2 regions of the Duganella sp. FT27W genome follow, and region 1 is predicted to be linked to the other one. Evidence: predicted binding sites of a transcription regulator. Region 1 holds the regulator's gene; the other holds the start of a gene.

The links. Region 1 encodes FNR, which switches genes on or off when oxygen is low (the NO sensors DNR and NnrR bind a similar motif). Its sites were predicted from a motif close to TTGATNNNNATCAA; they were not measured.
Region 2: F8197_RS12470 (agglutinin biogenesis protein MshI) is a predicted target of FNR. The motif match lies at 10,371-10,384, and genes of this name have one in related genera.

The regions. Positions count from the first base shown of each region.
Region 1 is NZ_WHIV01000004.1:818,209-833,813, reverse strand. It holds gene ccoO (cytochrome-c oxidase, cbb3-type subunit II) at 1-536, shown strand, start outside; gene F8197_RS20755 (CcoQ/FixQ family Cbb3-type cytochrome c oxidase assembly chaperone) at 538-702, shown strand; gene ccoP (cytochrome-c oxidase, cbb3-type subunit III) at 695-1,669, shown strand; gene ccoG (cytochrome c oxidase accessory protein CcoG) at 1,666-3,060, shown strand; gene F8197_RS20740 (FixH family protein) at 3,070-3,612, shown strand; gene fnr (fumarate/nitrate reduction transcriptional regulator Fnr) at 3,662-4,420, opposite strand; gene F8197_RS20730 (putative peptide maturation dehydrogenase) at 4,626-5,822, shown strand; gene F8197_RS20725 (NHLP-related RiPP peptide) at 5,838-6,110, opposite strand; gene F8197_RS20720 (hybrid sensor histidine kinase/response regulator) at 6,189-11,162, opposite strand; gene F8197_RS20715 (response regulator) at 11,385-14,924, shown strand; gene F8197_RS20710 (catecholate siderophore receptor Fiu) at 15,086-15,605, shown strand, end outside.
Region 2 is NZ_WHIV01000003.1:135,144-150,748, forward strand. It holds gene F8197_RS12430 (AraC family transcriptional regulator) at 1-504, shown strand, start outside; gene F8197_RS12435 (PEP-CTERM sorting domain-containing protein) at 507-3,224, opposite strand; gene F8197_RS12440 (M48 family metallopeptidase) at 3,380-4,651, opposite strand; gene F8197_RS12445 (ExeA family protein) at 4,648-5,541, opposite strand; gene mshL (pilus (MSHA type) biogenesis protein MshL) at 5,544-7,337, opposite strand; gene F8197_RS28580 (hypothetical protein) at 7,345-7,854, opposite strand; gene F8197_RS12460 (type II secretion system protein M) at 7,851-8,723, opposite strand; gene F8197_RS12465 (MSHA biogenesis protein MshI) at 8,720-9,403, opposite strand; gene F8197_RS12470 (agglutinin biogenesis protein MshI) at 9,400-10,344, opposite strand; gene F8197_RS12475 (agglutinin biogenesis protein MshP) at 10,484-10,966, opposite strand; gene F8197_RS12480 (type II secretion system protein) at 10,963-11,943, opposite strand; gene F8197_RS12485 (type II secretion system protein) at 11,943-12,584, opposite strand; gene F8197_RS12490 (Tfp pilus assembly protein FimT/FimU) at 12,574-13,194, opposite strand; gene F8197_RS29280 (type II secretion system protein) at 13,222-13,752, opposite strand; gene F8197_RS12500 (type II secretion system protein) at 13,804-14,325, opposite strand; gene F8197_RS12505 (type II secretion system F family protein) at 14,336-15,565, opposite strand; gene F8197_RS12510 (GspE/PulE family protein) at 15,567-15,605, opposite strand, start outside.

The DNA.
Region 1 (15,605 bases):
GCGCCGTGGAAATCGTGCCGCTGTTCTTCCAGAAATCCACCACCGAGCCGGTGGCAGGCCTGAAACCCTACAGCCCGCTGCGGCTGACGGGCCGCGACATCTACGTGCGCGAAGGCTGCTACAACTGCCATTCGCAGATGGTGCGCCCGCTGCGTGCCGAAACCGAGCGCTACGGCCATTATTCGGTCGCTGGCGAGTTCGTCTATGACCGGCCGTTCCAGTGGGGCTCCAAGCGCACCGGGCCCGACCTGGCGCGCGTGGGTGGCCGCTACAGCGACGAATGGCACCGCACCCACCTGGCCAACCCGCGCGACGTGGTGCCGGAATCGAATATGCCCAACTACCCGTGGCTGGCCAAGACCAAACTGGTGCCGCAGGACGTGGTGCCGAAGCTGCGCGCGCTGCAGCGCCTGGGCGACCCGTACACCGATGCCGAGATCGCCGCCGCGCCGGAAGAACTGAAGGACAAGACCGAGGAAGACGCCCTGATCGCCTATCTGCAAGGCCTGGGCACATTAATCAAAACAAGGAACTGACATGGCTATCGAGAACCTGTTTGACCAGGCCAGCAGCGTGATGACGGTGGTGTCGTTTGTCACGTTCATCGGCATCGTGTGGTGGGCCTACATCCACCACAAGGAAACCGATTTTACTCAGGCCGCACAAGCCCCGTTTGCCGACGAGGAGTTTGACCATGGCTGACTTTACCAGCGGCTTCTGGGACTACTATATCGCCGCCATCACCCTGCTCGGCATCATCGGTTGCGGCATCCTGCTGTGGGCGCAGTCAAAAGCGCGGGTGGGCAAGCGCAGCGACATCAATGTCGATACCACCGGCCATATCTGGGACCAGGATTTGACCGAGCTGAACACGCCGATGCCGCGCTGGTGGATGTGGCTGTTCTACATCACCATCGTCTTCGCGCTGGTGTACCTGGTGCTGTACCCGGGCCTGGGCAGTTATGCAGGCAAACTGGGCTGGAGCTCCACCGGCAACTACCAGACCGAACTGAAACAGGCCGAGGCAGAATATGGTCCGCTGTTCGCCCAGTACCAGCAGCAGGATTTAAAAACGGTGGCGGCCGATCCGAAGGCGCGCGCCATCGGCGAGCGCCTGTTCCTCACCTATTGCGCCCAGTGCCACGGGTCCGACGCGCGCGGCAACAAGGGTTTTCCGAATTTGACCGACAAGGACTGGCTGCTCGGCGGCACGCCCGAGATCATCAAGCAGACCATCCTGCACGGGCGTACCGGCGTGATGCCGCCGATGGGCGCGGCCGTGGGCAGCGAAAAGGATATCGAGAACGTCGCCCATTACGTGCTGAGCCTGTCCGGCTCGACGTCCGATCCGATCAAGGCGGTGTTCGGCAAAGCAAAATTCGGCGCCTGCATGGCCTGCCACGGCGCCGACGCCAAGGGCAACCAGGCACTCGGTGCACCGAACCTGACCGACAAGGTCTGGCTGTTCGGCGGCAGCGCCGACACCATCATGGAAACCATCCGCAACGGCCGCGCTGCCACCATGCCGGCGTTTGGCGACTTCCTCGGCGACGCCAAGGTGCACGTGCTGGCTGCCTACATCTGGAGCTTGTCCAATGATGTGACGCAGCCGGCGCCAGCGCCAGCAGCCAAGCCGGAACCGGAACCGGAACCGGGACCAGCAAAATGAGTGCGCCCGAGACACAAGTCATCAAGATGTATGCGGCGCGCGAGGAAATCTACCCGCGCGAAACCTCGGGCCGCTACGCCCGCCTGCGCTGGCTGTTCGTGTGGCTGACGCAGCTGGCGTTTTACGGCACCCCGTGGCTGCTCTGGAACGACCGCCAGGCCTTGCTGTTCGACCTGACCACGCGCAAGTTCTACATTTTCGGCATGGTCTTGTGGCCTCAGGATTTCATTTACCTGGCGGTGCTCCTGATCATCAGCGCGTATTTGCTGTTCCTGGCCACCGCCGTGGCCGGGCGCGTGTGGTGCGGCTTCACCTGCCCGCAAACTGTTTATACCGAAATCTTCCTGTGGATAGAACGCCGCATCGAAGGCAAGCGCAGCGCGCGCATGCTGCTCGACCGCCAGCCCTGGTCCGCCGGCAAGCTCGGAAAAAAAACCGCCAAGCACCTGGCCTGGGGCGCAGTGGCGCTGTGGACCGGCTTTACCTTTGTTGGCTACTTCACGCCGATCCGCGAGCTGATGGTCGAGGTGCAGACCTTCGACTTCGGTCCCTGGGAATGGTTCTGGGTGCTGTTCTACGCCTTTGCCACCTATGGCAATGCCGGCTGGATGCGCGAGCAGGTGTGCAAGTACATGTGCCCGTACGCCCGCTTCCAGAGCTCGATGTTCGACCGCGACACCCTGATCATCACCTACGATGCCAGGCGCGGCGAACCGCGTGGTCCACTGGTGCCACGCCGCAAGCAGGCAGCCAGTACCGGCGGCGCCTGCATCGACTGCTCGATGTGCGTGCAGGTGTGCCCCACCGGCATCGACATCCGCAACGGCCTGCAATACGAGTGCATCGGCTGCGCCGCGTGCGTCGATGCCTGCAACGGCGTGATGGACAAGATCGATGCGCCGCGCGGCCTGATCCGCTACGCCACCGAACGCGCGCTCGACGAACACCTGACACCCACCGAAATCCGCCGCCGCACCTGGCGTCCCCGGGTGCGCATCTACACCGCCGTGCTGTGCCTGATCGTGGCCGGCGCCGGCGCCGCCCTGTACCTGCGCGTGCCACTGAAAATGGACGTGATCCGCGACCGTGGCGCCATGGGCCGCGAAGTGGAAGACGGCATGATCGAAAACGTCTATCGGCTGCAGATCATGAACACCACCGAGCGCGCCCACACGTACAGGATCACCGTCGCCGGCATCGACACGCTGGCCCTGGTCACGCCCGCTACCGTGCGGCTGGACGCGACCGAAACGCGCGGCGTACCGATCCGCCTGCGCACCGCGCACGGCGCCGCACACAAGGGCTCGAACAAGATCGAAGTGGCGCTGACATCGGTGGACGATCCGGCGCTGCATGTGAAAGAAACTGCGGTCTTCATTGTGCCGCGCTAGGAGATCACCATGCACCATTTACACAGCACGGTCACGCCGTGGTACAAGCAGCGCTGGCCGTGGTTCCTGATGCTGGGCCCGGCCATCGTGGTGGCCGGCAGCGTGTTTACCGCCTGGCTGGCGTTTTCAACGCCCGACCCGGTGGTGGTCGGCGATTACTACAAGCAGGGCAAGGCCATCAACCAGGACCTGAGCCGCGACCGCGTGGCCAGCGCCATGGGCCTGTCGATGACGATCGGGTACGACGCCAATCGCGGCGCGCTGACGGGCCAGGTGCAGCGCGCCAGCGGCGACGGCATCACCGAGCGCCTGCGGCTGCGTCTCGCGCACGCGACCTTGCCCGACAAGGATATCGAAGCGACCGTGCTACCCGATGCGGCGGGCCGCTTCGAACTGCCACTGGCCATGCTCGAACGCAGCCGCTGGGTGGTGCTGGTGGAAGGCGAAAAACGCGACTGGCGCCTGGCCGGCGCGTGGACGTGGCCGAAGGAGCGCGGGGTAACCTTGGTGGCGGATGTGGCGCCTGTGCAGCAGCAGGCGCCGGCGCAATAGCCGCACAATAGGCGCCGGGGCACAGGCATGCCTCTGGCGCGCTATCAGTTCAACCGCAAGTCTGGGTACCGGCCGTAATCGCCTTGAGCGTTTGCGGCTGCAGCAGTTCGATTTCGCGGTTGCTTACCCGGACCAGTCCTTCTTTCTTGAACTTCGACAGCAGGCGGCTGATGCTTTCGATGGTCAGGCCCAGGTAGTTGCCGATCTCCTCGCGCGACATGCGCAGCTGGAACGCGTTGGGCGAGTAGCCGCGTGCTTCGTAGCGCGACGACAGGTTGACCAGGAAGGCGGCGAAGCGCTGGGTGGCCTGCATATTGCCGAGCAAGAGCATCACGCTTTGCTCGCGCGTGATTTCCTGGCTCATCATGCGGTGGAAGTGGCGCAGCAGGGTCGGCATTTCGGCCAGCAGTTGCTGCAGGGTGGCGAACGGAATTTCGCACACTTCGCTGTCTTCCAGCGCCACCGCCGTGCAATGGTGCAGGTCGGTGCTGATGGCGTCCATACCGAGCAGTTCGCCGGCCATCTGGAAGCCGGTGATCTGCTCCGCGCCTTCGCGGTTGACCTGGTAAGTTTTGAAGTGGCCGAGGCGGATAGCGTACAGGTTCTGGAACGAATCGCCAATGCGGAACAAGGTATTGCCGCGCGCGACCTTGCGGCGGCGGCCGATGATCTGGTCGAGCCGGTCCATGTCTTCGTTACCCAGTCCCATGGGCAAACACAGCTGGTGCATGCTGCACGTGGCGCAGCTGGCTTTGAGGATGTCGATTGTGGCGCCGGGCAGCACCAGCGATGGCAGGTCTTTGATCATGTCCGCTAGTGTAGACCATGATGCGCCAGGATGGTGCGATGCCGCACTGCCACCATCGGGTATTCCGACGTGCATTTCACTTGCATTGTGCAAGCAAATGGCCGGTGAAAATTCCGCCCGTCGCCACTTTCCCGCTGGCGAAGGATGCGCTAGACTGGCCCTCGTTATTGCCGATTTCTCAACTAGAGCAGGAGAGATAAAGACCATGAATCTACGCCGCTGCGCCGTGCTGTACCTCGAACCCCGCGAAGAACTGGACATCGACTGGACCGCCTTGTTTGCCGGCACCAGCACCCTGGCGGCCAGCACCCGCTGGCTGGCGCTGGCGCCGCACCTGGACCGCGAGATCGAAGTCGATGCGGCCGACCTGGCGGCACTGGCCGCAGTTGGTTCATCGGTATGGACCGCGCGCGCTGAGGTCGTCGAACGCCATGGCGCGGCAGTCGTGGACCGGCTGCTTGCGCACGGCCTGCTGCTGGCCGAGGACCAGGGCCAGCAGCAAGAGCAGGCCAATGCGCAGGACGCCCTGCGCGAACGCGACGACACCTTGCGCACGCTGCACTGGCGGCCGCTGGCGGCGCTGGCGCACACGTTCTCGCGCTGGCACGACGTACGCAGCGACACCGGCATGGAGGCGCCCAGTTTCGAGGAACTGCTCGAACGCCACGGCAATCCGCCACCGCCGGTGCAGCAGGTGGCCAGCATCGGCGCGGCGGTGCCGCTGCCAGCGCCCGCCGGTTTCCTCGACGAGGTACTGCTGCGCCGTTACACGGGCCGCAACTACGACACCAGCGCCAGCCTGCCGCTGGCGGTGGCGGCGCGCCTGCTGCAACGCACGTTCGGCGCCCAGGAACTGCGCCACATCGGCCCGCATGCCAACGTCCTGAAAAAGACCAGCCCGTCGGGCGGCGGCCTGCATCCGGTCGAAGCGTTCGTGCTGGTGCAACGGGTGGACGGCCTGGCGCCGGGCTTGTACCACTACCATCCGCTCGACAACACGCTGGTGCCGCTGCGCGCGACCACGCAGGACGAAGCGGCGGCGCTGGCGCTGCAAATGGTGGCAGACCAGTACTGGCTGGCCGGCGCGGCGATACAGGTGGTGATGGTGGGACGGGTGGAGCGCTCGTTCTGGAAATACCGCAACCACCAGAAGGCGTACCGCGCAATATCGCTCGATGCCGGCCACCTGTCGCAGACGTTTTATCTGCTGGCCTCGGAAGCGGGCTTGCCGGCGTTTATCACCGCCGCCATCAACGACATCGATATCGAAACCATGCTGGGGCTGGACCATCTGCGCCACGCAGTGATTGCCGTGTGCGGTTGCGGCGTGGCCGCGACAGGCGCGCGCGAGATGGTGGAACTGCGCTACGGTGAAACCGGCCTCGGCCCGGTGGCAGAGTAGCCGGTCAAGAGTTGATCAGGAGGCCAGGCGCGACACCGATACGCCGGACAACATGAAGAGCACCATGCCGTTCTCGCCGATCTGCTTGCTTGCCAGGGCGGCATGGTCGGCGGCGGCCGCATCCTTGGACGGCAGGCGGCGCGCGGCCGGTACCTTGGCCGGATCGAGCTTGATGCCAAGCGTGTCCAGGGCGCGTACCGGGTCGTTCTGCATGCGGTCGCGGAAGCCATCGTCGGTGGCCAGTTTGGCGAGCATGGTGTTGAGCTGATCGAAATTCTGTTTAAGCATTGTGTACTCCCTCAAGGTGGATAAAAACAATGTGCTGCCCGACCATCCTACGCCGAACTTAGCGGATTCACAACGTGTTTAACGGTCGCCAGGGTCCGCTGCGCGGGCCGCATCGAGCACTGTCGCCAATGCCGTGTCGAATGCCGCCAGCGCAGACACGGCCTGGTCCGGTGCGCTGCGCAATTGCAGCTCGAGGATGCCGCTGCAGCGGTGCAGCTGGCCCATCGACAGGTTGCCGGCTGCCCCCTTGACCTTGTGGACCAGCAGCGCGGCCTGCTCGGTATTGCCGGTGCCGATGGCAGCGGCCAGTTGCGCCGGCGTGCCAGCGAATTCCTCCACGAATTTCTCCAACAGTACCGTGAGCAGGCGGCGGTTGCCGCCCAGCCGCGCCAGCGCGGCGCTGGTGTCGATGCCAGCGTCGATGCCGGACTCGCTGGCCAGGCCGGCCGCGCTGCCCCCGCCGTCCGCGACGCCGGCTTGCGCCTCTGGCACCGGTCCCGGTCCCGGTTCCGGTGCCGGCAGCGCCGGCGCGGCGCGGCCGATGATCCAGCCGGCCAGCACCTCGAACAGCCGTTCCGGTTCGATCGGCTTGGTGATGTAGTCGTTCATGCCCATGGCCAGGCTGTTTTCGCGGAAGCCCGGCACCGCGTGCGCGGTCATCGCGATCACCGGCAATTGCGCGGTCGAATGGCGTGCGCGAATCAGCGCGGTCGCTTCGTAACCGTCCATCTCCGGCATCTGGATATCCATCAGCACCGCGTCGTAGCGGCAGGCTTCGACCATGCGCACCGCCTCCATGCCGGTGGCGGCCAGGTCCACCTGCAGGCCGCCGCCGAGCAGCACCTCGCGCGCGACCTGCTGGTTGATCTGGTTATCGTCCACCACCAGCACGCGGGCGCCGGCCAGGCGCTGCGCCGCCGCCGACAGCATGCGCGGCGACAAAGGCGCCACGGCGGGTTCGTCGGCGGCCAGGCCCAGCGCCTGCGCGATGGTCAGCAGCATGCGCGTGCGGTTGACGGGCTTGGCCAGGCAGTGGCGGATGCCGAGCTGGCCGGCCGCGCGCATGGCCGCCTCGCGCCCGTACTCGGTGGCCATGATCACGATCGCGGGCGCACCCGGCGCGGCCGCCTGGCGCAGGCGCCGCACCGTGTCGACGCCGTGGGCGCCCGGCATGTCCCAGTCCAGCACCACCACGTCCACCGGCTCCGGCGCCAAATAGGCATCCACCGCCGCCGCCGCCGCGTCGGCTGACCCGGCGGTGGTCACCGGCAGGCCGGCGTCGCCCAGCTGCTGGGCGAACATGGTGCGCACCACCGCGCTGTCGTCCACCACCAGCACCCGCGTGCCGGCCAGCAGCGCCAGCAAACCGGGCGCATCGTCGTGCCGCGCTGGCAGGCTGGGCAGGGCGACGCTGAAGTGGAAGCGGCTGCCTTGCCCCGGCGTGCTGTCGACGCCGATCACGCCGCCCATGGCGCGCACCAGCTGCTGCGAGATCGCCAGGCCCAGCCCGGTGCCGCCGTACAGGCGCGTGGTGCTGCTGTCGGCCTGGCTGAAGGCGTGGAACAGGCGCTGCTGCTGCTCGGCGCTGATGCCCACGCCGCTGTCGCTGACGGCGAACCGCAGGCGGTCCCCGTCCGGCCCGGTCTCCCGCCTTACCTGCAGCACGATCTCGCCGCGCGCGGTGAACTTGAGGGCATTGCCCACCAGGTTGATCAATACTTGGCCCAGGCGCAACGGATCGCCGGCCAGGCGCGCCGGCACGTCCGGGTCGGCCCAGGCCACCAGCTCCAGGCCTTTTTCCGCCGCGCGCCACGAAAACAGGTCCATCACCTGGTCGAGCACGTCCGCCAGATCGAAGGGCACGCTTTCCAGCGCCAGCTTGCCCGACTCGATCTTGGAAAAATCGAGCACGTCGTCGATGATGCCCAGCAGGTTCTTGCCGGCGCGGTCGATCTTGTGGAAATAATCGCGCGGCTTCGATGGCAGGTCGAGGTGCGCACCGAGCCCGGCAAAGCCGAGGATGGCGTTCATCGGCGTACGGATCTCGTGGCTGATGTTGGCCAGGAAGTCGCTCTTGGCGCGGGTGGACGCTTCGGCATCGGCGCGCGCCTGCTGGATGGCGCGGATCGCATCGGCTTTCTGGAAGGCCGAGATGAACGGCTCCTTGAGCGCCTTGAACATGTCCAGGTCAGCCCCGGCAAAGGCCTGCTGCTGCTCGAACACCAGGTAGCCTTGCACTGCCTCGCCGTTGCAGATGCGTACCGCCAGCACCGTGCCGGCGCCGCTCAGGTACATCTCCGGCATGACCAGCTCGGCGCCTGCGACCAGCAGCGCGTGGGTCTGGTCCAGTGTCATGGCCGCGCAGGGCGGGACCACGCTGGTCTGCCAGCTGGCGTGTACCTTCAATTGCCCGGTGCCCGGCTCGCGGATCAGCGCGCAGGCGCCGCTGACGGCGCCAATCGCGCTCGATTCGAGCAGGATCGCCTGCAGCAGCGCATCAAAATCGAGCTGGTCGTTGATTGACTTGACGATGGCGTGTACGCGCGCCAGGTGGCGGGTGCGGGCATACACCTCCTGCTGCAACTGCAGCTTGGCGTGCTCGAGCTGGCGGATACGCCAGCGGTACAGGCCCCAGCCCAGCAGCAGGATGCCGAGCGCCGCGCCGGAGCGCGCCCACCAGGTCTGGTACCAGGCCGGCAGGAAGCGCAGCGCCATGGTCAGCTCGTGCGGGCTCCAGGCGCCGTCGCGATTGCTGCCGCGCATGTGCAGGCGGTAAGTGCCGGGCGCCACGTTGGCATAGGTGGCGATGCGGTGGCTGGCATCGGCCTCCACCCAGTCCTTGTCGTAGCCCTCGAGGCGAAACGCGTAGCGGTTGCGGGCGCTGGCGGAATAGTCGAGCGAGGCGATTTCGATATTGACATTGCGGGTGCCAGACGGGATTTCCAGGCCGGGACCTTCTGCCGCCAGCAAGGGCGCCGGCGCCACCTGGCGTGTATCGAGCTGGACATTGCTGACCACCAGTTGCGGCTGGTAGTTCCAGCGCTGCACCGGCGTCTGCCGAACCACCACGTAGCCACCGGAGGTGCCGAACACCGGCTCGCCCTGGGCGGTGCTGGCACCGGCGCCGCCGAAATAGGACTGGAACACCAGGCCGTCGGCACGACCGAACAACTCCACGCGCAAGGTCTCGGTGTCGATCACGGCGATGCCGTTGCCGCCCGACGCCCACATGCGGCCGCTGGCGTCGAGGCGCAGCGAACTGGCGATCTTGCCGAACGGGCCGGCGCCGACGGCGGGCCGCAGAAAGCGCGGCTTGCCGCCGGCGGTCTGACCGTCGAGGATGGCGATGCCGCCGCTGTTGGTGGCCACCCACAACCGGCCGCGCCGATCGAAGGCCAGCGCGTTGATCAGGCCCTGTGGCAAGCCGTCGCTGCGATCCGGTTCCGCCAGGATCTGCTCGGCGCGGCCGGTGGCCGGATCGAAGCGGTTCAGGCCGTTGCGGGTGCCTACCCACAGCATGCCGTCCGGCGCTTCCAGCACGGTGGTGACGCGGCTATCGGTAAGGGCGCCGGCGGTGGCCGGGCCCTGGCGGTAGGCCTGGACCGTGGCGGCGCGCGGATCGTAGCGCAGCAAACCACTTGGCGTGCCCAGCCATAAATCGCCGCCGCGCCGCACGATGCTGCCGATGCGCGGCAACGGCTCGTGGTGCGGCAACGGCACCCGCCGCACCCGGCTGCCCTGGCCGCTGGTGTGGTACAGCCCGGCGAGGGTGCCGATCCACGCCTCGTTCGGTTCGGCTTCGGTCATGGCCAGAATCAGGCTGCCGGGCAGGGCAGTGTCCGGCAGCAGCGGGTCGGGCCGCAGGCCGGCGCGGCGGGTGGCGTCCGGCGCGATCAGGTCGATGCCCTGGTCGGCCAGCGCCACCCACAAGCGCCCGCCCTGGTCGGTCATGAAGGCGGAGGCCGAAATCTCCGGCAAGCCGACGCCGTCGAAGATGGTGCTGAAGGTACGGTTGCGCGGATCGTGGGTGTCCACGCCGCGCTCGTTGGCGACCCACACCAGGCCGCTGCGGTCGCGCCACAGCGCCGCCACCCGATTGCTGGCCAGGCTGACCGCCACCGCCGGCCGGTGCGTGATGCGGCGATGGATGCCGGTGGCATCGAATTCGATCACACCGTCGCCATAGGTGCCGGCCCACCACTGGCCGGGCACGGTTTCGGTCAGCGACAGTACCATCGCCTGGCGCCGGCCCTGGTCCGCCAGCGCCAGCAGGCGCGCACCGGCGGTGGCCGCATCGGCGCCGGCAAAACCCACGCCGCTGCGCAGGGTGCCGAACACCACGCCGCCTTGCGGATTCTGGCTCAGCGACAGCACCGCGTCACCCACGCCGGCGATGTCCGCGATCCGGCCGCTGGCCGCGTCGCGCCGCGCCAGGCCGGCGTCCGAGCCGATCCACAACACGCCGTCGCGGTCGAGCAGCAGGGCGCGGACCTGGTTGGCGCGCTGACCACCGGGCGCCGCGTCCGGGCGCCGGTGGTGGCGCACCTGGCCGGCGGCGTCCACGTAATCGAGGCCGGCGGCCGTGCCCACCCACAGGCCGCCGTCCTTGTCGCTGGCGATCGCATACACAGTCGGGCTGGACAGTGCGCCCGCCGCCACCCGCACGAAACGCTCGCTCAGCTTGTCATACCGGGCCAGGCCGTCGATGCTGGTCCCCACCCACAGCCGGCCTTGTCCGTCCACGTGCAGGGTCTGGATGAAGTCGCCGGGCAGCGAATGCGGATCGTTGGCGTCGAAATAGAAGTTGCGCATCTGGTAGCCATCCCAGCGGCCGAGCCCTGCCTGGGAGCCGAGCCAGATGAAGCCGTCGCCGTCCTGGGCCATGCTCATCACGACCGGGCTGGGGAAATTGCGCTCGGCCGGCGCCAGATGCTCGAACACGACCGGCGCCAGCGCATGCCAGCGATCGGTATCGGGGGCCGCGCGCAGCGGCGCAGAAGCCAGTCCGGCTAACAGGACGGCGGTCGCAAGGGTAAGGACGGTCGGGTTCACCACAAATCAGGGCCAGAGTACTGTGAGTTTCCCCGACGCCAACGTGCACAGGGTAATGCATCGTAAAGCAAAGCCCGCACTTGCGCCATTGCAAGTACGGATTGCAAGTCACACGCGATTCAATTGTGTGTCCATCGCAATCCTGTTGCCATTCTTGAACTTTGATAGGAAAATTCCTGTTACTCCTGGTTTTCTCCCTCGCAGCCCTCGCACAAGGACGACATGAAACCACTTGGGATCAAGGCGAAAGTTGCACTGGCAACCAGCATCACCTCGATCCTGATGATCGCCCTGGTGACCGTGGTTCAGATGCAACGAGTCAAGCACGATTTCGCCCGGGTGCTGTTTACCCAGCAAACTGCACTGGTGGCCCGCACTGCCGAGGAACTCGACGACAAGCTGACCGCGCTGCTCGAGATCGTTGCCTTTTCCGCCCGCAAGCAGCCGCTCGAGCTCGGCACCTCGGCCGAACGCCTGCGCGCCTACTACCAGGACCGCGCCATCCTGTCGCTGTTCGACGAGCTCGTGGTGTATGGCGCCGACGGCAAGGCCGTGGCCGACTTGCCGGTGGTGCCGGGCCGGGTGGGCATGGACGTGTCCGACCGCGCCTACTTCAAGCAGGTGATGTACACGCGCAAGCCGATGATCACCGAGCCGGTGCTGGGCAAATACCAGCGCGAACCGATCGTGCAGGTGATCGCGCCCGTGCTCGACGCGCGCGGCGAGGTGGTGTGCATCCTGTCCGGCGTGCTGCGGCTGTACAAGAACAACTTCCTCGGCCACCTGCGCCACGCCACCGTGGGCGCCAGCGGCTATTATTTTGCCCTCACGCGCGGTCCCAAGCCGGTGTACGTGCTGCACCCGGACCCCAACCGCCTGCTGCAGCCGCGCGGCGGCCAGCTCAACGGCGCCACCACGCTGGCGCTGGCCGACGGCTTCGAGGGCACGGTGGACAGCGTCGATACCGAGGGCCGCGAAGTGCTCAACAGCTACAAGACGCTGAAGTCGGTGGACTGGGTGCTGGGCACGTCGCTGCCGGCCGCCGAAGCCTACGAGGCGTTCGACGGCGTACTCGCGCGCCTGCTGCTGTGGGGCGGTCTGGCCTCGCTGCTGACGGCGCTGCTGGTGGGCGGCCTGGCCGCGCGCCTGCTGGCGCCGCTGGTCAAGCTGCGCAACGCCATCGGCGCGCTGCGCGGCTCCACCACCGAATTCGTGCCGCTGCCGGTCCATGCCGACGACGAGGTGGGCCAGCTGACCACCGCGTTCAACCACCTGATGCGCGAGCGGCAAGCCGCCGATACCCGCCTGCAAAGCGTGCTCGAGTACGCGCCCAACGCCATCCTGGTGGTGGGCATGGATGGCCGCATCGAAACCGCCAACCGCGAGTGCGAACGCTGCTTCGGCTACCCGCGCGACCAGTTGCTGGGCCGCGCGATCGAGATGCTGGTGCCGGCGCCCCTGCGCGATCGCCACACCAGCCACCGCGAACATTTTTTTGCCGAGCGCCTCAGCGCCGAGCCGGTGCGCATGGGGCGCGGCGCCGTGCTGCACGGCCTGCGCCAGGACGGCACCGAGTTCCCGATCGAGATCAACCTGAGTGCGGTGCGCACCGACCAGGGCACCAAGGTACTGGCGGTGATCGCGGACGTGACCGAGGCGCACCGCTTGCGGGTGGAAGCGGCTGCGCGCACCGAGGAACTCGAGCGCGAGCGCGACCGCGCCGAAGCCGCCAACCGGGCCAAGAGCGAATTCGTCGCCAACATGAGCCACGAGATCCGCACCCCGATGAACGCGGTGCTGGGCATGGTCTATTTGCTTGGCAACACCCAGCTGACGCCGCAGCAGCGCAAGTACCTGAACATGGTGCGGGTGTCGGGCCAGTCGCTGCTGGGCATCCTCAACGACGTGCTCGACTACTCCAAGATCGAGGCGCGCCACATGGCGCTCTCACCGGTCGAGTTCAACCTCGACGACACCATGAATTCGCTGGCCACCACCATGACCATGAACGCCGGCGACAAGGAAATCGAGCTGGCCATCGCGGTCGATCCGGCCGTGCCCAAGCTGCTGCGCGGCGACGCCCTGCGGCTGCAGCAAATCCTGGTCAACCTGGCCGGCAACGCCATCAAGTTCACCGCCGCCGGCGAGGTGGTGGTGTCGATCGGCCTGGCCGAATGGTCTTCCGCATCGCAGGCGCGGCTGCATTTCGAAGTACGCGACACCGGCATGGGCATGACCGAGCAGCAGCTGGGCCAGCTGTTCCACGCGTTTTCGCAGGGCGACCAGAGCATCACCCGGCGCTTCGGCGGCACCGGCCTGGGCCTGGCGATCACGCGCCGCCTGATCGAGCTGATGGGCGGAGAAATCGCGGTCAGCAGCAGCGAGGGCCACGGCTCGCGCTTCTGGTTCGAGTTGCCATTCGAAGTGCTGCCCGAGAAGGGAGAGGAGCGGCGCCGCCCTGCGATTGGCGAGCTGCGCATGCTGGTGGCCGACGACAGCGACACCAGCCGCACCCTGATCGCCCAGATGATCCGCGCCTGGGGCTGGCAGGCGGACGAAGTGGCATCCGGCACCGAGGCGCTGGCCCTGTTCCGCGCCAGCCTGGATGCACAGCAGCCGTACGACGTGGTGCTGGCCGACTGGCACATGCCCGGCATGGACGGACTGGCCACGGCCAAGGGCATCCGCGCTGCCGCGCCCGAGGGCGGCCAGCCAGTAGTGGTGATGGTCAACGCGTTTGCCCGCGACCGCCTGGAGGAAATTTCCGCCGCGCCCGAGGTGGACGTGGTACTCGTGAAACCGATCACCAGCTCCAACCTGTTCGACGCCCTGCACGAGGCGCTGGTGACCAACGGCGAAACCGGGCTGCAAATGGCGTCCGGCCAGGGCATCGAAGGGACGCTGACCGGTTGCCGCCTGCTGCTGGTCGAAGACAACGTGGCCAACCAGGCGGTGGCTTGCGGCATGCTCGAACTGGCCGGCGCAACGGTGGACGTGGTGGACAACGGCCAGCAGGCGGTGGACCGCATGAGCACGCGCCAGGGAGAATATGACGCGGTACTGATGGACATGCAGATGCCGGTCATGGACGGCTTCACCGCCACCCGCATCCTGCGCCAGGAACTCAAGCTTACCTTGCCCATCGTGGCGATGACGGCCGGCGTCCTCGAAGCGGAGCGCGAGCGCAGCGTAACGGTGGGCGTGACCGCCTTCATCCCGAAACCGATCGAGGTCGAGGAAATGCTGGCGGTGCTGCTGCGTCACCTGCCTAAAAAAGCGGCAGACGAGCCGGTGCCTGCGCCTGCTGCGCTGCCGCACCCTGCGCGGCCTCACGCCGCCGTCAAGCTGGTGGCAGCTCCGGTGCCGGCACCGGCGACGGGAACGGTGCCCGGTGCCGGCAGCGAAGCCGACATCTTCAACGTGGACAAGCTGATGCGGGTGATGGGCAAGGACGCCAAGGGCAGGGCGGTGATGCTCAAGATGGTGCGCGGCGCCATCGAAGGCGGCATGACGCCGGCCGACGAAGCCGGCACCGCCATCGCCGAGGGGCGCTTGCGCGATGCCGCCCGCCAGTTCCACGGCCTGCGCGGCGCGGTCGGGGTGCTCGGCGCACGGCGCCTGATCCAGGCCACCATGGATGCCGAAGACGCAATCGTCAAGGAAGACGGCGCGGCGATCGCCGCCGGCTACCAGGCAGTGCGCACCGAACTGCAGGCCACGCTGCACCAGGCCGGGGCCTGGCTCGCCCTTCAGCCGGATTGACAGAAAGAAAACTCATCTACATTTGCAGAAATACCACACGTAAACGATATTGATAACAATTCGCATTTACGAAATGCAGCGCCATCGTTACAATCTCACGGATTAATCGAATAACAACCGGCATTCGAGCCGTCCTAACTATCCGACCGAGAGATACCGTAATGATCAAGAGCCGCAAGCACGCGCAGTCCCGTTTCAACCAACACATGAGCGCCGCCCTGGCCGCGATGCTGCTGCCGGTGGCAGCGCACGCCGTTGCCGCCGCCGATGAGCAGGCCCAAGCCCCGCAAACCCTGTCCGAAGTCAAGGTACAAGGCGCTGCCGAAGACACCTTCAAGGCCGACCGCGCCGTCTCGGCCAAGTACACCGAAAAGCTGGTCGATACCGCCCAGACCATCACCGTGATCAAGAAGGAGCTGATCGAGCAGCAGGGCGCAGTCTCGCTGACCGAAGCGCTGCGCAACACCCCGGGTGTGGGCGCGTTCTTCCTCGGTGAAAACGGCAACACCAACACCGGCGACGCCATCTTCATGCGCGGCTTCGACACCTCGGGCAGCATCTACGTGGACGGCGTGCGCGACGTCGGTTCGATCACCCGCGACATCTTCAACATCGAGCAGATCGACGTCCTCAAGGGCCCGGCCGGCACCGACAACGGCCGCAGCGCGCCGACCGGTTCGA
Region 2 (15,605 bases), on a different contig from region 1:
ATGGCTGATTGCCACGTCGCCACCGACTACGCCGTCCTGCCCCGGGCCGCAGCCTTGCACGCGGCGGAAGCTTTGCGGCAAACCCTGGCCGCCTGCGCGCTGGGCGTGGTGGTGACCGAGCAGCAGCGCCGGCCCAGCCTGAGCCAGTACCACCTGGGCCGCATCCGCCAGTACGCGCTCAAGCGGATCGGCGACAGCGGCCTGTCGATCAATGAGCTGGTGGAAGCGCTCGGCATTTCAGCCGCGCACATCCACCGCCTGTTTGCAGGCGAAGCGCAAAGCTTCAGCACGTGGCTGTGGGACACGCGGTTGAAGCTGTGCCACCTGGCCTTGCGTGACCCGGAATGCAGCAGCCAGCCGATCAGCCAGATCGCCTACCAGTTCGGCTTCAGCCATCCCGCGCATTTTTCACGCGCCTACCGCAATCACTTCGGCATGACGCCGAGCGCCTGGCGCGCCGGCACGCCGGTGGCTGCCGACAACACCGCCACCCGGCGCCGCTAACTTCAGGCAGCCGACGCCGCTTTACGCCGGCGGCGTGCCACCAGCAACATGCCGCCCATGCCCAGGCTCATCATCAGCCAGGCCGATGGTTCCGGCACTGCCGACACATTGTCGAGCATCGCCACACCGAGCGCTGAAGTGTTGAACGACGATCCGCCACCGAGCACATAGTTGAACGCATACGCACCCTGCTGGGCATACGTCATCGACGAGTTGATCACCAGGTGCTGGTTGCCGGCGCCGAACAGGCCCAGGTCAACCACGTGGTCGTTGAAGAACAGGTTGGCGGCAGCGAGCGTTGTGAAGCTTTGCGACAGCAAGGTCACGCCGTTGTTGCTGATGGTGAGATCGAGCGCATCGAAACCGGCGCCAGCGAAGGTGGACGATACAAAGCCCAGCAGCAGGCGCTGCGCGCTGTCGGTGGCAAAGCTGAACTCGCCCGACGTGGTCAACACGGTCGGATTGTCGTCGATGAGCGCTTCGATACCGGCCGCGTGCACGCCCGTGCCCAGCACGGTCGGAATCGCCGCAGCGACATTGGCGCCCAGGCCCAGCGCGGCAGCATCGACCGGACCGGCGCCGACGTGCGCCGACATGGTGGAAACCGCTGCCAGCTGCGGCAACTCGAAAGCGCTGGCGCGGAACTGGCTCGAGGCCGAAGTCTGCGCCAGGTTGCCGCGCGCGCTGCTGGCGCCGGCCGCATAGGTGACTGCGCCGCCGCTTGCCGCGATGCCTTGCGCGGTGGCCTTGACGTTCAGGGTCAGCGCCTCGCCTTCGGCACGCGCCAGGCTGACACCGCCGGCGCGGGTGCTGACCGCGATGGCGGCAGCATTGGCATGGCTGCTGCTTTCGGCAACGGTGTAGCTGGAAATGCCACCGCGCGCCACAGCGACGCTCTCGACAATGCCGCTGCCGGAACGGCCGTAGGCATTGGCAGTGGCGTCGCCCCGGAACGCGCGCGCGCCACTGGCGTCGCCGATGTTGCTGAGCGCGGTGGAGGTGACGCTGACGTTGTGCGCGCCGCTGGTCACCGCCCTGGCCTTGCTCAAGGATGTGCCGGCCAGCGAATCGGTGGCGCCGTTGCTGGTGTAACCACCTACTGCCCTGCTGCTGGCGACAATGTCGCCCGCTGCGCGTACGTCGGTGGTAGCCGTGGCCGTTTCGATCCGTTCGCCACCGAGGGCAACCGAGACGGCGCGCACGGCGGCAGTCCCGGCAGCAACGCCGGCGCGCACCGTGTTGACGACCGTATTGGCGATTGCCGCGCCGAGATTGAGGGGGCTGGCGCCGTTGGACACCGCCTGCGCCTGCACATCGACCGCCTGCATGCCGGTGCCCGACACCGTGGTGTTGCTGGTGGCATAGCTGCCGTTGCTGAAGCTGCCGCCCTGGGCGCCGTCGCCCGACAACGCCAGGTTGGCCGTCGCCGCGCCGTAGTTGTTTTTGTCGAGCACGGACCGGTTATCCTGGCCCGCACCACCGCTGGCCTCAACCGTGCCGCGCACGGTGCCGGCGCCGCTGCCACGCAGCGAGGCGGTGGCGTTGCCGCCGTACCCACCATTGCCACCAGTGGCCAGCACGCGGCCGTTGACCGCGCCGTTGCCGCGCAAGTCGGCGCTGGCGGTAGCGGCACCACCTGTGCCGCTGTTGTTATACTGGAACCCGCTCGCGCCGCCGGCGGCGGTCACCAGCGCGTCAATTCCGGCGCCGCTGCGGCCAGCGGTAAGCGTCAGGGCGCTGGCTGCGGCCCCGCCGTCGTATGCTGTTCCAAAAGCCGGGTTGCCGCTGTCACCGCCGAGGCTGGAAATATTGAGCGTCAGCGCGCTTGCCGTGCGGTCCTCCAACACCAGCGTAGAGACCGCTTTACCGCCACGGACATCGGTCGCCAAGTCCTGGAATGGCGGAATCGTGCTGTCCGAATTATTGCCGCCCTTGCCACCGGTGGCGCGCTGGGTCAATGTGACAGTGCCGCCAGCAGTGGTGCCGCGCGCGGCATTGGTCAGCGTGGCGTTGCCGCCGCGTGCGCCGCGCCAGGCGATGGCGGCGCCGTTGCCGCCCGCGCCGCCGGTGGCTTCGGCCGTGGCCGAAACGTTGCCGGTGAGCGAAGTGGCGCTGGCGGCAGCAGTAGCTGCGCCGCCGACACCGGCAATACCGACCGCGCCACCATTGGCGTCGCCGCCGGTGCCGCCCACGGCCACCGCCAGCGCGGTGGCGTTGCCGACGGCGGTCGTAGTGGCCTTGCTGCTCGCCGCACCGCCGTTGCCGCCGTTACCGTAAGCTGGATCGGCAGGCGTGAAGTTGAAAAAGCCGAGCGTGGCGCCGGCATGGCCGCCGTCGCCGCCGAGCGCGCTGGCGCCGGCGTAGCCGGTCAGGTCGAGCGTGGTGGCGCTGGCCGCGCCGCCGTGACCGCCGCTACCGCCGGTGCCGGCCTCGGCGTCGCCTTCCTGCAGCGACGGGCCGCCCGCGCCGCCATTGCCACCGCGGCCGCCAATGACGGTCAGGCGGTTATACAAGGTGCCGGCATTGCCGGGGTTGATGGTCAGCGACTGGCCGGCCTTACCGGCGGCGCCAGCGGCGAGTGGCGCGGTCGCGTCGGCGCCATGCTGGCCGGCGTTACCGGTGCGCACCACGTCAGCCGCGTATGCATTGGCGACTGCCAGCGACAGCAACAACGGCGTCAGTCCGACTGCCAGAGCTTGCTTTGAAGAGAATTGTTTCATGCCTAGCCTTAATCAGATGTTATGTGATTTTTATTAAAATAATCACCATGATCTTAATATTAAGGCACATCTTTGGCTATCACCCAACTCTCATATTAATTGACTGCCACTCTCATCGTTGCAAAAAACACTACACCACCATCCGCACTCCCGGCTTAGCGCGACAACTGGTCGAGGCGGCGGTCGATAAAGGCCAGCAGCTCCGGCGTGATGCCGTTGCCGGTGCGCGCGCGGGTAAACGCTTCGCGCGCCTCGGCCTTGTGCTGGTCGGCCTGCAGCGAGATGCCCAGGCCCATCCACCACACGCCGTTGAGCGGCGCCAGCTTCAGCGCCGCCTGGTAGTACTGGGCCGCTTCGGCGTGGCGCTGTGCGCGTTGCAGCACACCGGCCAGGAAGCCCTGGTAGTCGGCATTGGCGGCGGCGTATGGCAAGGTGGTCATCAGGGTTTCCAACGCCGGGCCACCGCGTTCGAGTTGCAGCCGTGCCAGCACCATGGCCAGGCCGGGCTGGCGCGGATCGATGCCCAGCGCCAGCCGCAACTGGCGGATGGCGTCGTCGGGCCGGCGGTTTTCCAGCAGCAGCGACACATAGGTCTGGCGCGCCGCGTCGTTGCGCGGATCGATTTCCAGCGCGCGGTCCAGGTCGGCCATGGCAGCGTTCACACGGCCGTCCTGCAACGATGCCAGCCCACGGCGGTAAGTGTTTTCGGACAATTGCTTGGGCGTGAGTTCCGGCTTGGTGGTGACCGATCCGTCGGCATGGGCGACACCCTGGCGCGGCGGGCGTGGCGTGGCGGCGTCGGCCGCCGCTGCCCGCCCGGTGGCTGCAGCGGTGGCGGAAGGTGCAGCGGCGGCACGTGCGGGTGCGGCGCTGCCCGCCTGCGCGGAAGGCGGCGCTGCGGCTGCGGCAGCAATGGCCGGCATCGCCGGCGCTGCCGTTGACGGCGCGCCAGCCGCCACAGGATTCGACGTGCCAGCCGCTGTACCAGTCGAGGTTGCAGCGGCGGTGCCAGTTGACGTTGCCGCCGGCGTAGCAGTCGAGTTGACAGCCGCCGTTGCAGCCGTCGCCGCAGCCACCGTTGCAGGCGATGTCGCGGCCGGCGTCACAACCGATCCATCAGGCGATATCCCGGCCGGCACTGCGGCAGACCCTGCAGCCGGCGTTGGCGTTGACGCAAGCGCTGGCGGCGCAACTGTCGGTGCCGCCATCACCGGCACCGGTCCCGGCGCGGGCCGGTGGGCGAATTTCCAGCCATACCAGCCGGCGATTGCCGCCACCACGACCGCCACGCCGGCGCCGGCGTAGACCAGCGGCCGGCGCTCGCGTTCGGGCAGCGGTACCGCTTTCAGTTCGCGTTGCTGCAAATCTTTCTCGCGTGCGCCACCGCGTGCATCGAGGTCCTGCAACATTTTATTGATCAGACTCATTTGCTCAGTGTCCAAGTGAGGCCGCAAGCGGCCACCAGAATTGCTGTGCCTGCCGCAGTCCACGCCAGCCGGGATTTCGAGCGCGGTTGCACCGTGTCACGCGCCGCCAGGCTGACATGGCGACGGCTCACCTGTTGCTGCCCCTCGCCAAAACACGCCATCAGCGCCTTGTTGGCAATGATGTTCACCAGCCGTGGGATGCCGCCGCTGGCGCCGTACAGCCGAGCCACCGCACCGCGCGTAAACAGGCGGCTGCCGTCGTAGCCGGCCACCCGCAGGCGGTGCGCCAGATAATATTCGATATCGTCGCGCTTGAGCGGTCCCAGGTGGTAATGAAAGGTGATGCGCTGGGCCAGCTGGCGGATCGCATTGTCCTGCAAGCGCACATTGAGTTCAGGTTGGCCGAACAGGATGATTTGCAGCAGCTTGCGCTTTTCCGTTTCCAGGTTCGACAGCAGACGCAGCGCCTCCAGGCTTTCGACCGGAATGGCCTGCGCTTCGTCGAGCAGCAGCAGCACTTGCTGGTCCTGCTGGGCCAGCTCGATCAGGCGCGCCGTGATCGATTTTAATAGCTGGTGCTGATCGACGTCGCGCTCGAGCGCGATTTCCAGCTCGTCGGCCAGCGCCAGCATCAGGGTGCGTGGCTCCAGCAAGGGATTGGGAATGTACGCGGTGACAAAACCGGGACCGATGGTGGCAATGAATTTGCGGCACAGCAGGGTCTTGCCGGTGCCCACTTCGCCGGTGATCTTGATGAAGCCTTCGCCGCTCCTGGCCGCCACCAGCAAGGTATTCAACGCCTCCTGCGAATGCGGGCAGGTGAAGAAATAGCTGGTGTCCGGCGTGATGTTGAACGGTGCTTCACGCAAACCGAAGTGTTTGGCGTACATGGTTACGGACGTCCCCCGCGACGGTGCGGATCGAGATCCTTGATGCGGCGGCTGCTGTCGAGCAGATCCTGGTTCCAGTCCGACGTCGATTCGATCACGGTCGGCTTGATCAGCACCACCAGCTCGCGCTTCTGCACCACTTCACCGGTCGAACGGAACAGCGCACCTACCACCGGCAAGCCGCCGATGCCTGGCACGCCGGAGCGGTCCGAAGTCGTCGCCTGGCGCATCAGGCCGCCAATCGCCACCACCTGGCCATTCTGGCCGCGCACGATGCTGTCCATTTCCGAAGTGGATGACGACGCCAGCGGCAGCGACAGGCTGCCCAGCGCCACGCCAAGGTTGACCGCCTTGTTGACGGTGGATACCTGGCTCACCGACGGGTGCACGTGCAGGATGATGTTGCCCTGGTCGTCGATCTGCGGCGTCACGTCCAGCACCACGCCGGAGAAGAACGGTTGCAGCGTGACGCTCGGCGTGGTCACGCCGGTGCCGTTGGCATTGTTGTTGGTGGTGGTGCTGACGCCGGTGACGAAGAATTCGTCGGTACCGATCTTGAGCAGCGCTTTTTGATTGTTGAGGGTGGCGATGCGCGGGCTCGACAGCACGTGCACGGTGCCCTGCCCTTCGAGGAAGGAAATCAGCGCGGCAAAATTGCTGGTCTGGAATGCCAGGCCGAACAGCGAGCCCATGGCGTCACCGGCGGCACCGAGTGCCGCGCCCGGCGTGGCCACGATGCTGCCGTTGTTGAGCGTGACGCCGGCGCCGTTGGCGTTCAGCGGCGCCATGGCGGTGCCCGGCTGCACCAGGCCGCCCGACACCAGGTGGTTGCTGCCTTTGAGGCGGCCGAATGCCGACCAGTTGATGCCGCTCTGGAAGTTGCTGTTCAATTCCACTTCGAGGATCTTCGCCTCCAGGATCACCTGGCGGTCCACCGATATCTGGGTGGCGCGCAGGTATTCATCGACGTTGCGCAACGCATCGGGCATGGCGCGGATCACGATCACGCCCGATTGCGGGCTGATGGTGACGCTGCGGCCGTCGGTGCCGCTATCGACGATGGCGTCGAGCGCGGTTTTCAGTTCCACCCAGAAGTCGCTGGCCGACGTGGTCTGCACGCTGGCCGCATCGCGCTGCGATTGAGAACGGCTGCCGCCGCTGTTGTCGCCGTTATTGCCGTTGTTGTTACCGTTATTGCCGGAATTGTCGTTGCTGTTATTGCCATTGCCGCTGTTGTTGTTGCCACTGCTGCTGGTGCCGGCATTGGCCACCGACGTCGACGACACGCGCAAGCTCGACACGCCCTTGCGGGTAGCGGTCAGGTAGTTGACCTTGAACATCTTGGTCTGCATGGTGAGCGGACGGATGTAGATGCGGGTGCCGTCGATCTTGTAATCGTAGCCGTACAGTTCGCGGATCGCCTCCAGCGCTTCGAACAGGGTCACGTCCTTGAGATTGGCCGTGATATTGCCGGTCACCTCGGGGTTGATCAGCATGTTGTAGCGGGTGCCGGCCACGATGGAATTGTAGAACTGCTGGACCGGCACATTGTTGAACGAGACATTGAACCGCTCTTCCAGCACCGCGCGGGCCTTGGGCAACTGCTCGGTCAATTGCGCCACCGGCGGCAGCAGGGCGCTGGCCACGGCATCGGCCTGGCTGGCGGCCGGCGGCTTGGCGTTGAGCGCGCTATCGACCTCCGCGCCGATCTGGTTGTAGGTGTCGCGCTTGGGCGCCGTTTGGCAGCCGCTCAAAATCAGCGTAGTCAGGACGGCGATGGACAGGTGCTTTTGCATAATCGGTTCAATTCTCTGGTGCGGTATTGGAGGCGCGTTGACGCCGGATCGTGCCGCTGGCGGCGCTGGCATCGGGATACAGTTTCAGGACCTGGCGTACGCGTCCATGTTGCAGCACGACCTGGTCCTTGCCTACCTGGACCAGGGTTGCGCCATTGATCTTGTCGCCCACGCGCAACGCCTGGCCGTCGATCACGGCCACCTGGCGGCCATGGTTGCCATTCAGCACAGACTGCAATTGCGGGCCGCTGCGCACTGGCGCCGCCTGCGCGCCGGCGACCAGTTGTGCCTCGGGCGGTGGCCGGGTGGGGTCGGCCAGTTGCGCCCGGGCCGGCCCGCCTGCGCAAGCCAGCGCCAGCAAGAACGCTGGCACAAGCGCCGATAAAAGGGCCCTGACGCGCGCTGGTACAAGCACAGGCACCAACGCCGGCAACCACGCCTGTGCCTGTGCCTGTGCCTGCGCCTGCGCCTGCGCCAATCGTGGGGCGGCAGCCATGCGAACGGTGGCCCCGCTCATAGTTTCATCCATTTCTCATCCAGGCTCAAGGTGTAGAGCGTGAGGGTCAGGCGCGCTTCGGGATACTGCTGGGCGTCAAGCCTCGCACCGCCCCAGAACAGTTGCACCGGCAACGCTTCCAGCGCCTGCATATAGTTGATCATCTCCAGATAACTACCCTGCACCACGATTTCCACGCCGTGCCGGTACAGCAGTTCGGGCGCCTTGACCTCGGCGCCGGCAACACTGCCGGGGCCCGGTTGCGCTACTGGCAGTGGCGCGGCTGCCGGTGCGCTGGTCGGCGCAGTTGTTGGCGCAGCAGTCAACGCACCTGCTGGCGTGGCAGGAGGCGGCGTCTTTTGCAAGGCCGCCTGTTGCAGGGCCGGTTCCAGCGCGGCCGCCGGGTCCGGGGCCTGGAATTCGGCAGGCGCGGCAGGCGCGGCCAGCCCGGCTGCTTCGTTCATGCCGGTGACCGGCAAGGTCCGCAGCGACACCAGTTTCAACTTGCCTCCTTGCAGCAGGTGTTCAAGCAGCGGCGCGATTTTCTCCGGTGCCACCAGGCCTTTTTGCACGGCCACCAGCTTGGCGCCGATGCTGTCGATCTCGGCGCGGGCCTGCTGCAACTGCGCGCGCGCCTCGGCATCGGGATCGAGCACGAAACCCTGGGCACGGGCGGCAATTTCCGTGTTGATGCCGCTGACCTGGTTTTGCTGCTGCTGGATTTGCGCCAGCAGCGCGGTCTGCCTGGTCAGCAGCGGTTCCACCGCCATGGTGTACAGCAGGAACAGGATCAGGCCGGTCGCGGCAACGAACACCAGCGCCCGCTCGCGCAAGGTCATCGCGTCGAGCTTGGCACTGACCTTGTTCCAGGTATTTTTCAATTGCTTCATTTGGCCTGCACTCCCGTCGATTGCAGGCTGAACTGCACGTACGGCGCCGCCGTGATGCCGGTGGCCGGTTGCGCAGTCACCGGTTGTACTGCCGCGCTGGACGTTGGCGATATCACAGGCGCGGCTGCCACGTCGGGCCGGCCGATATCGAGGCTGGCAAAGGTTTTACCCTGCATCACCGGCTCGGTTTTCAGGCGGCCGATGTATTGCGGGATCAGGGTCGGTTGCATGGCGCGGCCCTGCAAGCCGATCCCGGTGCCGGCGCCGGTGATGGTGACGCCGGTCAGCCACAAGCCGGTGACGTTCTGGCGCGCGAAGGCGCGGAAGTAAGCGGCATAGCCGGCGCTGTTGCCCAGTGTGCCCTGCTTGATGAACTCTTCCACCCGGCGCAGCGCCGCCAGTTCGGTCTGGGCCTGGACCACGCCGGTGGCCAGCGCAGCACTTTTCTGGCGCGGCGCGAACTGCCGGTTGGCATCCTGCAAGCGCCGCTCGCGCTCGGCCAGCAAGGTCTTGCCGCTGGCTGCGCGCTGCTCCAGTTGCTCGACATTATGACTGGCGTACCAGGTCATCAGCAGCGTGCCGAGCACGATGGCGCCCAGCGCCTCGGCCATCGGCACTGCCGTAAAAATCTTCTTCTGCTTGAGGAAGATCGGGTTGAACAGGTTGATCTGCTGGCTCACAGCACCACCTCCTCGTGCCGCAGGGCCGCGCCCAGGGTCAGGAAGAAGCGCTGCTGCTGTTCCACTTCGCGCAAGGCTGGCACCTGGCTCAGGTCGAACACGTCCTCCAGGCCCATGGCCTCGACCGGCGTGTACAGGTTGGCGGCCAGGTATTCGTGCAGTCCGGGCGCGCCGGTGGGTGCGAGCAGCAGTTTTTTGACGTTCACATAATTGAACTGGCGGTCAAAGTGGTCGAGCGAGCGCTGCAGTTCCAGGGTGATCTTGTCGAAGCAAATTTGCTGTTTGTCGGTATCGGGTTCCAGCAGCTGGGCGATGGTGACGTCGATGCGGCGCGACAGGTACAGCTCGCCCTTGAAGGTAATCGTCAGCAAGCCGCCGTCGCCGTCGAACGAGAGCATGGCCAGGCCACGGCCATCGACTTCCAGCAGCGCCGAGATATTGCGCTGCGCCAGGTCGGGGATGTCGATCACCGTCAGCGCCAGCTGGGCTTCGGCAAACAGCGCCTGGCGCGCCTGGATCACCGCGTTGCGCGCGGCCACCGCGAACATCGAATGGCCGCGCGACATGCCGTTGGGATCGACCGGGATATCGAGCACGTCGATGGTGGCGTCATCGACATGAAAGTCGAGCATGTCCTTCAGGCGCCAGCGCACGGCGGTTTTCAGTTCGTCCTGCGGCACGTTGGGCGCCTCCACCGTCAGCAGCTGGTATTCGCCGCCGCCGAGCATGGTGCCGAGCTGGTAGTTGGCCAGCTTGAGGTCTTTCGCGGCGCGTTCGAGCGACGCTGGCGCGCGGCTGTCAGCGGCAGGATGGAAAGCGGACAGTTCCACCACGGCCTTGCCGTCGCGCACACGCTGGATGCGGGCAGCGCAAAGTCCGTCGCGCAAAAAGGAGACGGTAATCCAGCCTTCCTTCTTTTTAGTTCTTGTGAAAAATCCCATGCGCGTGCTTCTCTGTGGTTATGTCATTGATTATATTCAACTTACGGCAGATCTTTACAATATTTGACATTCATGCCGTAAAAATACACATTTTTCCGTGCAGCTTGTTTCTTTCACGCTGCGCCGCGATCCCGAGTCCCTACAATTGCGCCCTCACCACGCGCTGGATATAGTCGGGACTGTTCGTCGGCGCGGGGCAAACGGCGCCAGGCGCGCCGTTGCACGCGGTCGAAGTAATCGTGATGCGGCCGGCGGTCGGGTCGGCCCCGCCACCTGCCGCGCCAAAGCCGGGCGACGGTCCTTCGCAGCGCACGGTGACGGTAAAACCAGACAGCGTGGTATTGACCGGCAGCGCGAAGGTGCTGATTTGCGCGCAGTTGAAGTTGCGGTCTTGCAGCTGCCTGAACAGCGCCCACTCCATGCCTGCCCGCGCGGCCTGGTAGGCGCGCGCGCCCAGCTCGTCCTGGGTGCGCGTGACTTGCTGCGTACCGGTCAGCGACACCACCGCGACGGCCAGGCCGGCCAGCACCACCAGCAGGAAGATCGCGGTCACAATTGCCACGCCGGATGCCTTGCGTGGCATCGGCCGGTGGGCAAGTCGTTTCATGGAGTGCATGGTCATGGCGTATTGTCCACGTGGATTTGATGAATCAAGGTCACCGTTTCCAGGCCGCCGTCCGGCCTGGTACGGCCCAGCGTGAGGGTCAGGCCTACCAGCGCCGATTGCCGATGGGCGTTGCTTTCGATGGTGACATCGCACGCCACGACATTGTTGGCCAGCAGCGCGCCGGCAGCGGCGGTTGGCGCCGATGGCGTCGTGCTGAACGTGGCCGCGACTGAACGCGTCAGCGTGCCGGTGCCGCTGGCGTTGCCGGCGCAGCGGAAAATCACCGGCTTGCCCACCACCTGAAAGCGCTGGTCCGGCGACATATTGGCCAGGCGCGGCGTGGCCGCGTTGGCCGGCACCGCAAACGGATTGGCCACTGTGGACACCGTGCTGCCGGCGGGCAGATCGGCCGCCGCCAGGCTGCTGAAGGTGATGTTCTGGATCGTCTGCGCGCCTGCCGTCACTGTCGGCAGGCCGGTGATGCGCGCCAGGTTGGTCCCGGCATAAGCATCGCCATCCTGGAAGCCCGCGCCCAGGTTGTAAATTGCCAGGTAATCCTGGCGCGCTGGCGGCAGCTGGATCGGCTGCACGCTGCCCACCACGCTGAAAGTATTGGCGGCGAGGCTGGTAAAGCTGAGCGGCGTGCCGTTGACCGTGCTGTCTTCCACTGACAGGTAGCGGCCGCCGCCGAAGGTGGGGATGAATTCCAGGTATAGTACGCCGCCGTTCTGATCGCTGGGCGGCGTCAGGCGGGCGCTGTTGGGCAGGGAGGCGCGGATTTCGCGCGCCATGCGGCGCAGGGCCAGGTCGGCGACGTCGGTCATCTCGGCGCGGCCGGCGCTGTCGAGGTAACTGGTAACCGGGCGCCGGATGAACAGTACCAGGGTGCCGGCGATGATGGCGGTGAGCACGATCGCCACGATCATTTCCACCAGCGTGAAACCGCGCTGGGGGCGTTTGAAAACCATGTTGGGCATGAGGTTCGGCGTCATCACGGCACCAGGTTCGGCGCGTAGCGCGTGCGGTAGCCGTCGAGGCGCACGAAGTCGTTGGCGCCGGTACCGTAGGTGGTGACGATGGTGATCTGCAGCGCGTTCAGTGCGCCGGCGCCGGACGCGACGGTCGCACCGGCAGGCCCCAGCGCACCTACGTAGTTGAGCGTGACGGTGGAGCGGATGGGCGCCAGCGAAGCCCTGCCCATGGTGTTGCCGCTGCTGTCCACGCCGAGCGGACGGCCGTTGATATCGATGTCCACACCATCGACATTGGCAAAGGTGGACTGAGGAGTGCCGGCCACCGTTGCATATTCCGCGACATTGCCGTACGGGCGCGTGGCGCCGCCCGCGCGCGCGCCGATTTGCACCGGGAAGGCGCAGGCGGCCTGGTTGGCAACGGTGTCGGCGTTCGGATCGGCGGGGGTGCAAAAGCTGAAACGCGCCAGTTGGACTTCTTCCATCAGGGCTTCGGCGATCATCAGCGCCTGCTTGCGGCGCAACGGTTCGGCACTCTGGCTGTTGCTGAGGTTGATCACGCCGATGATGCCGGCCGCCGCCACCCCCATGATCATCATGAAGACGATCAGTTCGATGATGGTGACGCCGCGTGCACGCCTGGAAACCCGCCTAGAAAACATAACCGGTTTCCGCCTCGATATTGAGCGTGGCGCGCTGGTTGCCGCTGTCGACGTTGAGCGTCAGCCTGGCAAAGCTGGAGGTGCCGCCAACGGTGTCGTTGCGGTTGAACGGCCGTCCGGCCGAATCGAAAAAGAAAAATCCGCTGTCAGCCATTTCATTGCGCGCAGCCGTGCTGGCAATGGCCACCGATGTCGGACGGCCGAGGCAGGCCCAGTTGGCGATGTAAAGATTGTTGGGAGCGATGCAGAAAGCGCGCGTGGCGGTGGTGCCATTGTTGGCGCCACCCGGCGCCTGGGCCAGGGCGTCGGCCGTATTGCAGACCGGACCCACAGCGGAGGTCCCATCAACGACAGGATCGACGCAGACGGCGAAGCCGTTGGGCGTGGAACGCACGAAAACAGGGCGGTTTTGCGCGATGGCGAGCTTCTGGGCGTAGCGTATCAAGGCTTTGGCCTGATCCGCATACGCCCTGGCTTCGAAGACCTCGCGGTCGAAGAACCGGCTTCCGGCCACCGCGCCCAGGATGCCGATCAGGACCATCACCATGATCAGCTCGACCATGGTGAAGCCGGCGCGGTCAGGGCGCGTGCCTTCGTGATGCCGGGACATCGACTACCCTCACCTGCCGGCTGGCGATTAGCGGCAGTTGGCTGCGGTTGGTGCTAACGACACAGTTGGCGGCGTGTTGGCAGCAATCGATTGGGTGTACGACACGAAGCAGTTGACGGCGGTAGCAGTGCCGGCGATGCCACGCGGCACCACTGCGAAGCCATTGGCTGGAATTACCGGAGTCGTTGCGGTTGCAGCGGTAACAGCAGCGCCTCCGAGAAGAAGCGTGTAGTCATTGGCATTCAGACCAGCTGCATCAAACAAGGTCTGGCCAGCGAGCGGATAACCGTTGGCGTCCATCTGTACGGTAATATTCTCGAACGTAACGTTGGCTGGGTTGACCAGCCAGGCACCGCGCGCCGTAGCGGCAGTAGACGCCAGCGAACCGCGTACCGCATTCAGCGACGCCACGCGGGCATCACCGCTCAGGTTCGTAAACCGTGGCAATGCCACCGCAGCCAGAATACCGAGGATCACGATCACCACAATCAGTTCAATCAGGGTAAAACCCGATTGGGCGCCACGGGCGCGGGTGACAGACATCGCTTGCTTGTTCATTAAACTTCTCCAAATCGGACATTGAATGAGGAAAGGCGACGCCCTCTGTCGTCAGGCTTTCACTTGCTCGATGTCGATACCGACCACCGGGCCGGCGCCAGTTCCCACAGCGCCAGAGGTGTTGAGCAAGTGCAATAATTTTACCTTGAATTTCAGGCGCATAGTCTTTGGACCGGAAAAAGTTTCTGAATTATTTAACAAATACACGACGCTTTTGTCGCTGCGGTCGAAACACCAGTTACCGGCGCCAATCTGCTCGTCCGAGGGGGAATAGTATTCTCCTGCATAATTGACAGGCTTGCTCTTTAACCAATTGAATGGATTTTCTTCGGCCAACATCGTTAAATCTAAACTACCACCCGGCAACTTAGCTTGCTCGACGCGAATTTGCAGCGTGGATCTCAAGTTGGCAACAGTTGTTTGCAAAGAAACACGCTCGGCCTGCACCTGGTAATACGCCATGCGGTCGAGCAGCACCGCCGCCAGCACGCCCACGACCATCACCGCCACCGCGAATTCCAGCAGCGTGTAACCGCGTTGTTTTGGCGTCACAAATATTGTCATCGGGTTCATGGTGGCGCGCCTAGTGCGGCAGCGCCGCCTTGCCCAGGTCCCAGATCGGCAGAAAAATACCGAGCGCCAGGATCAGCACCATGATGCCGAGGAACACGATCATGATCGGCTCGATCTGCGCCGACAGGGTCTTGAGCTCGTAATCGACTTCGCGCTCGTACATTTGCGCCACCTCGTCCATCAGGTCGTCGATGGCGCCGCTCTCCTCGCCCACGGCGATCATTTGCAGCACTACCGGGGTGAACACGGCGGCAGCGGCTGCCGTGCGCAAAATGCTGTCGCCGCGCTCCACGCCGTCGCGCATCTGCTCCACGCGCGCCGACAGGTAGGCGTTCTCGACCGTCTGCGACACCACGGTCAGCGCCTGGACGATGGGCACGCCGCTGCGCGAGGACAGCGCGAAGCTGCGGGCAAAGCGTGCCAGCGTGGCCTTGAGGATGATCTTGCCGGCCACGGGAATGGTCAGCTTGAACTTGTCCCAGCGATAACGCCCGCCAGTCGTGCGCACCCAGCTGCGGAAACCGAAGATGCTGACCGCCGCAATCGCCGCCAGCAGCGGCCAGTAGCGCACGGTGAAATTGGAGAAGCCGATCAAAATGCGCGTCATCAACGGCAACTCGGCGTGCATGCTGGCAAACACGCCCGCGAACGCCGGAATCACGAACATATTGACCACCACCATGGCAGCGATCATCGCAAGCACCACGAAACTCGGATAGCGCAGCGCGGTTTTCACCCGGTCGCGCATGTCGCGGTCGAATTCCAGGTGGTCGAACAGGCGCAGGAACACTTCTTCCAGGCGACCGGTCATCTCGCCCACCCGCACCATCGACAGGTAAAACGGCGTAAACACATCCGGGTGGCGGCGCATGGCGGCCGACAGTTCGCGGCCGGAATCGAGCGACTCGCGCAAATCCTTGATCACCTTGCCGAACGATTTGCTGACCGCCGACTCCTGCAAACCGGCCAGGCCGCGCATGATCGGTACGCCGGACTTGAGCAGCGTATACAGCTGGCGGCTGAACAGTTGCACGTCCATCGACGTCACCTTCTTTTCCAGCAGCTTGGCCCACCAGCCTTCGCCATCGTCGGTCACGCGCTTCTGGGTGACAGTGATCTCGATCGGCGTCACACCCGTGTTGAACAGCTGGTCGGCCACGGCGCCGCTGTCGGCCGCTTCCAGCACACCTTGCATCAGTTCGCCGCGCGCGTTGCGGGCCTTGTAGGCGAAATACGGCACGTCATTCCTCGATCTGGTTGCTGATGCGCATCGCTTCCGC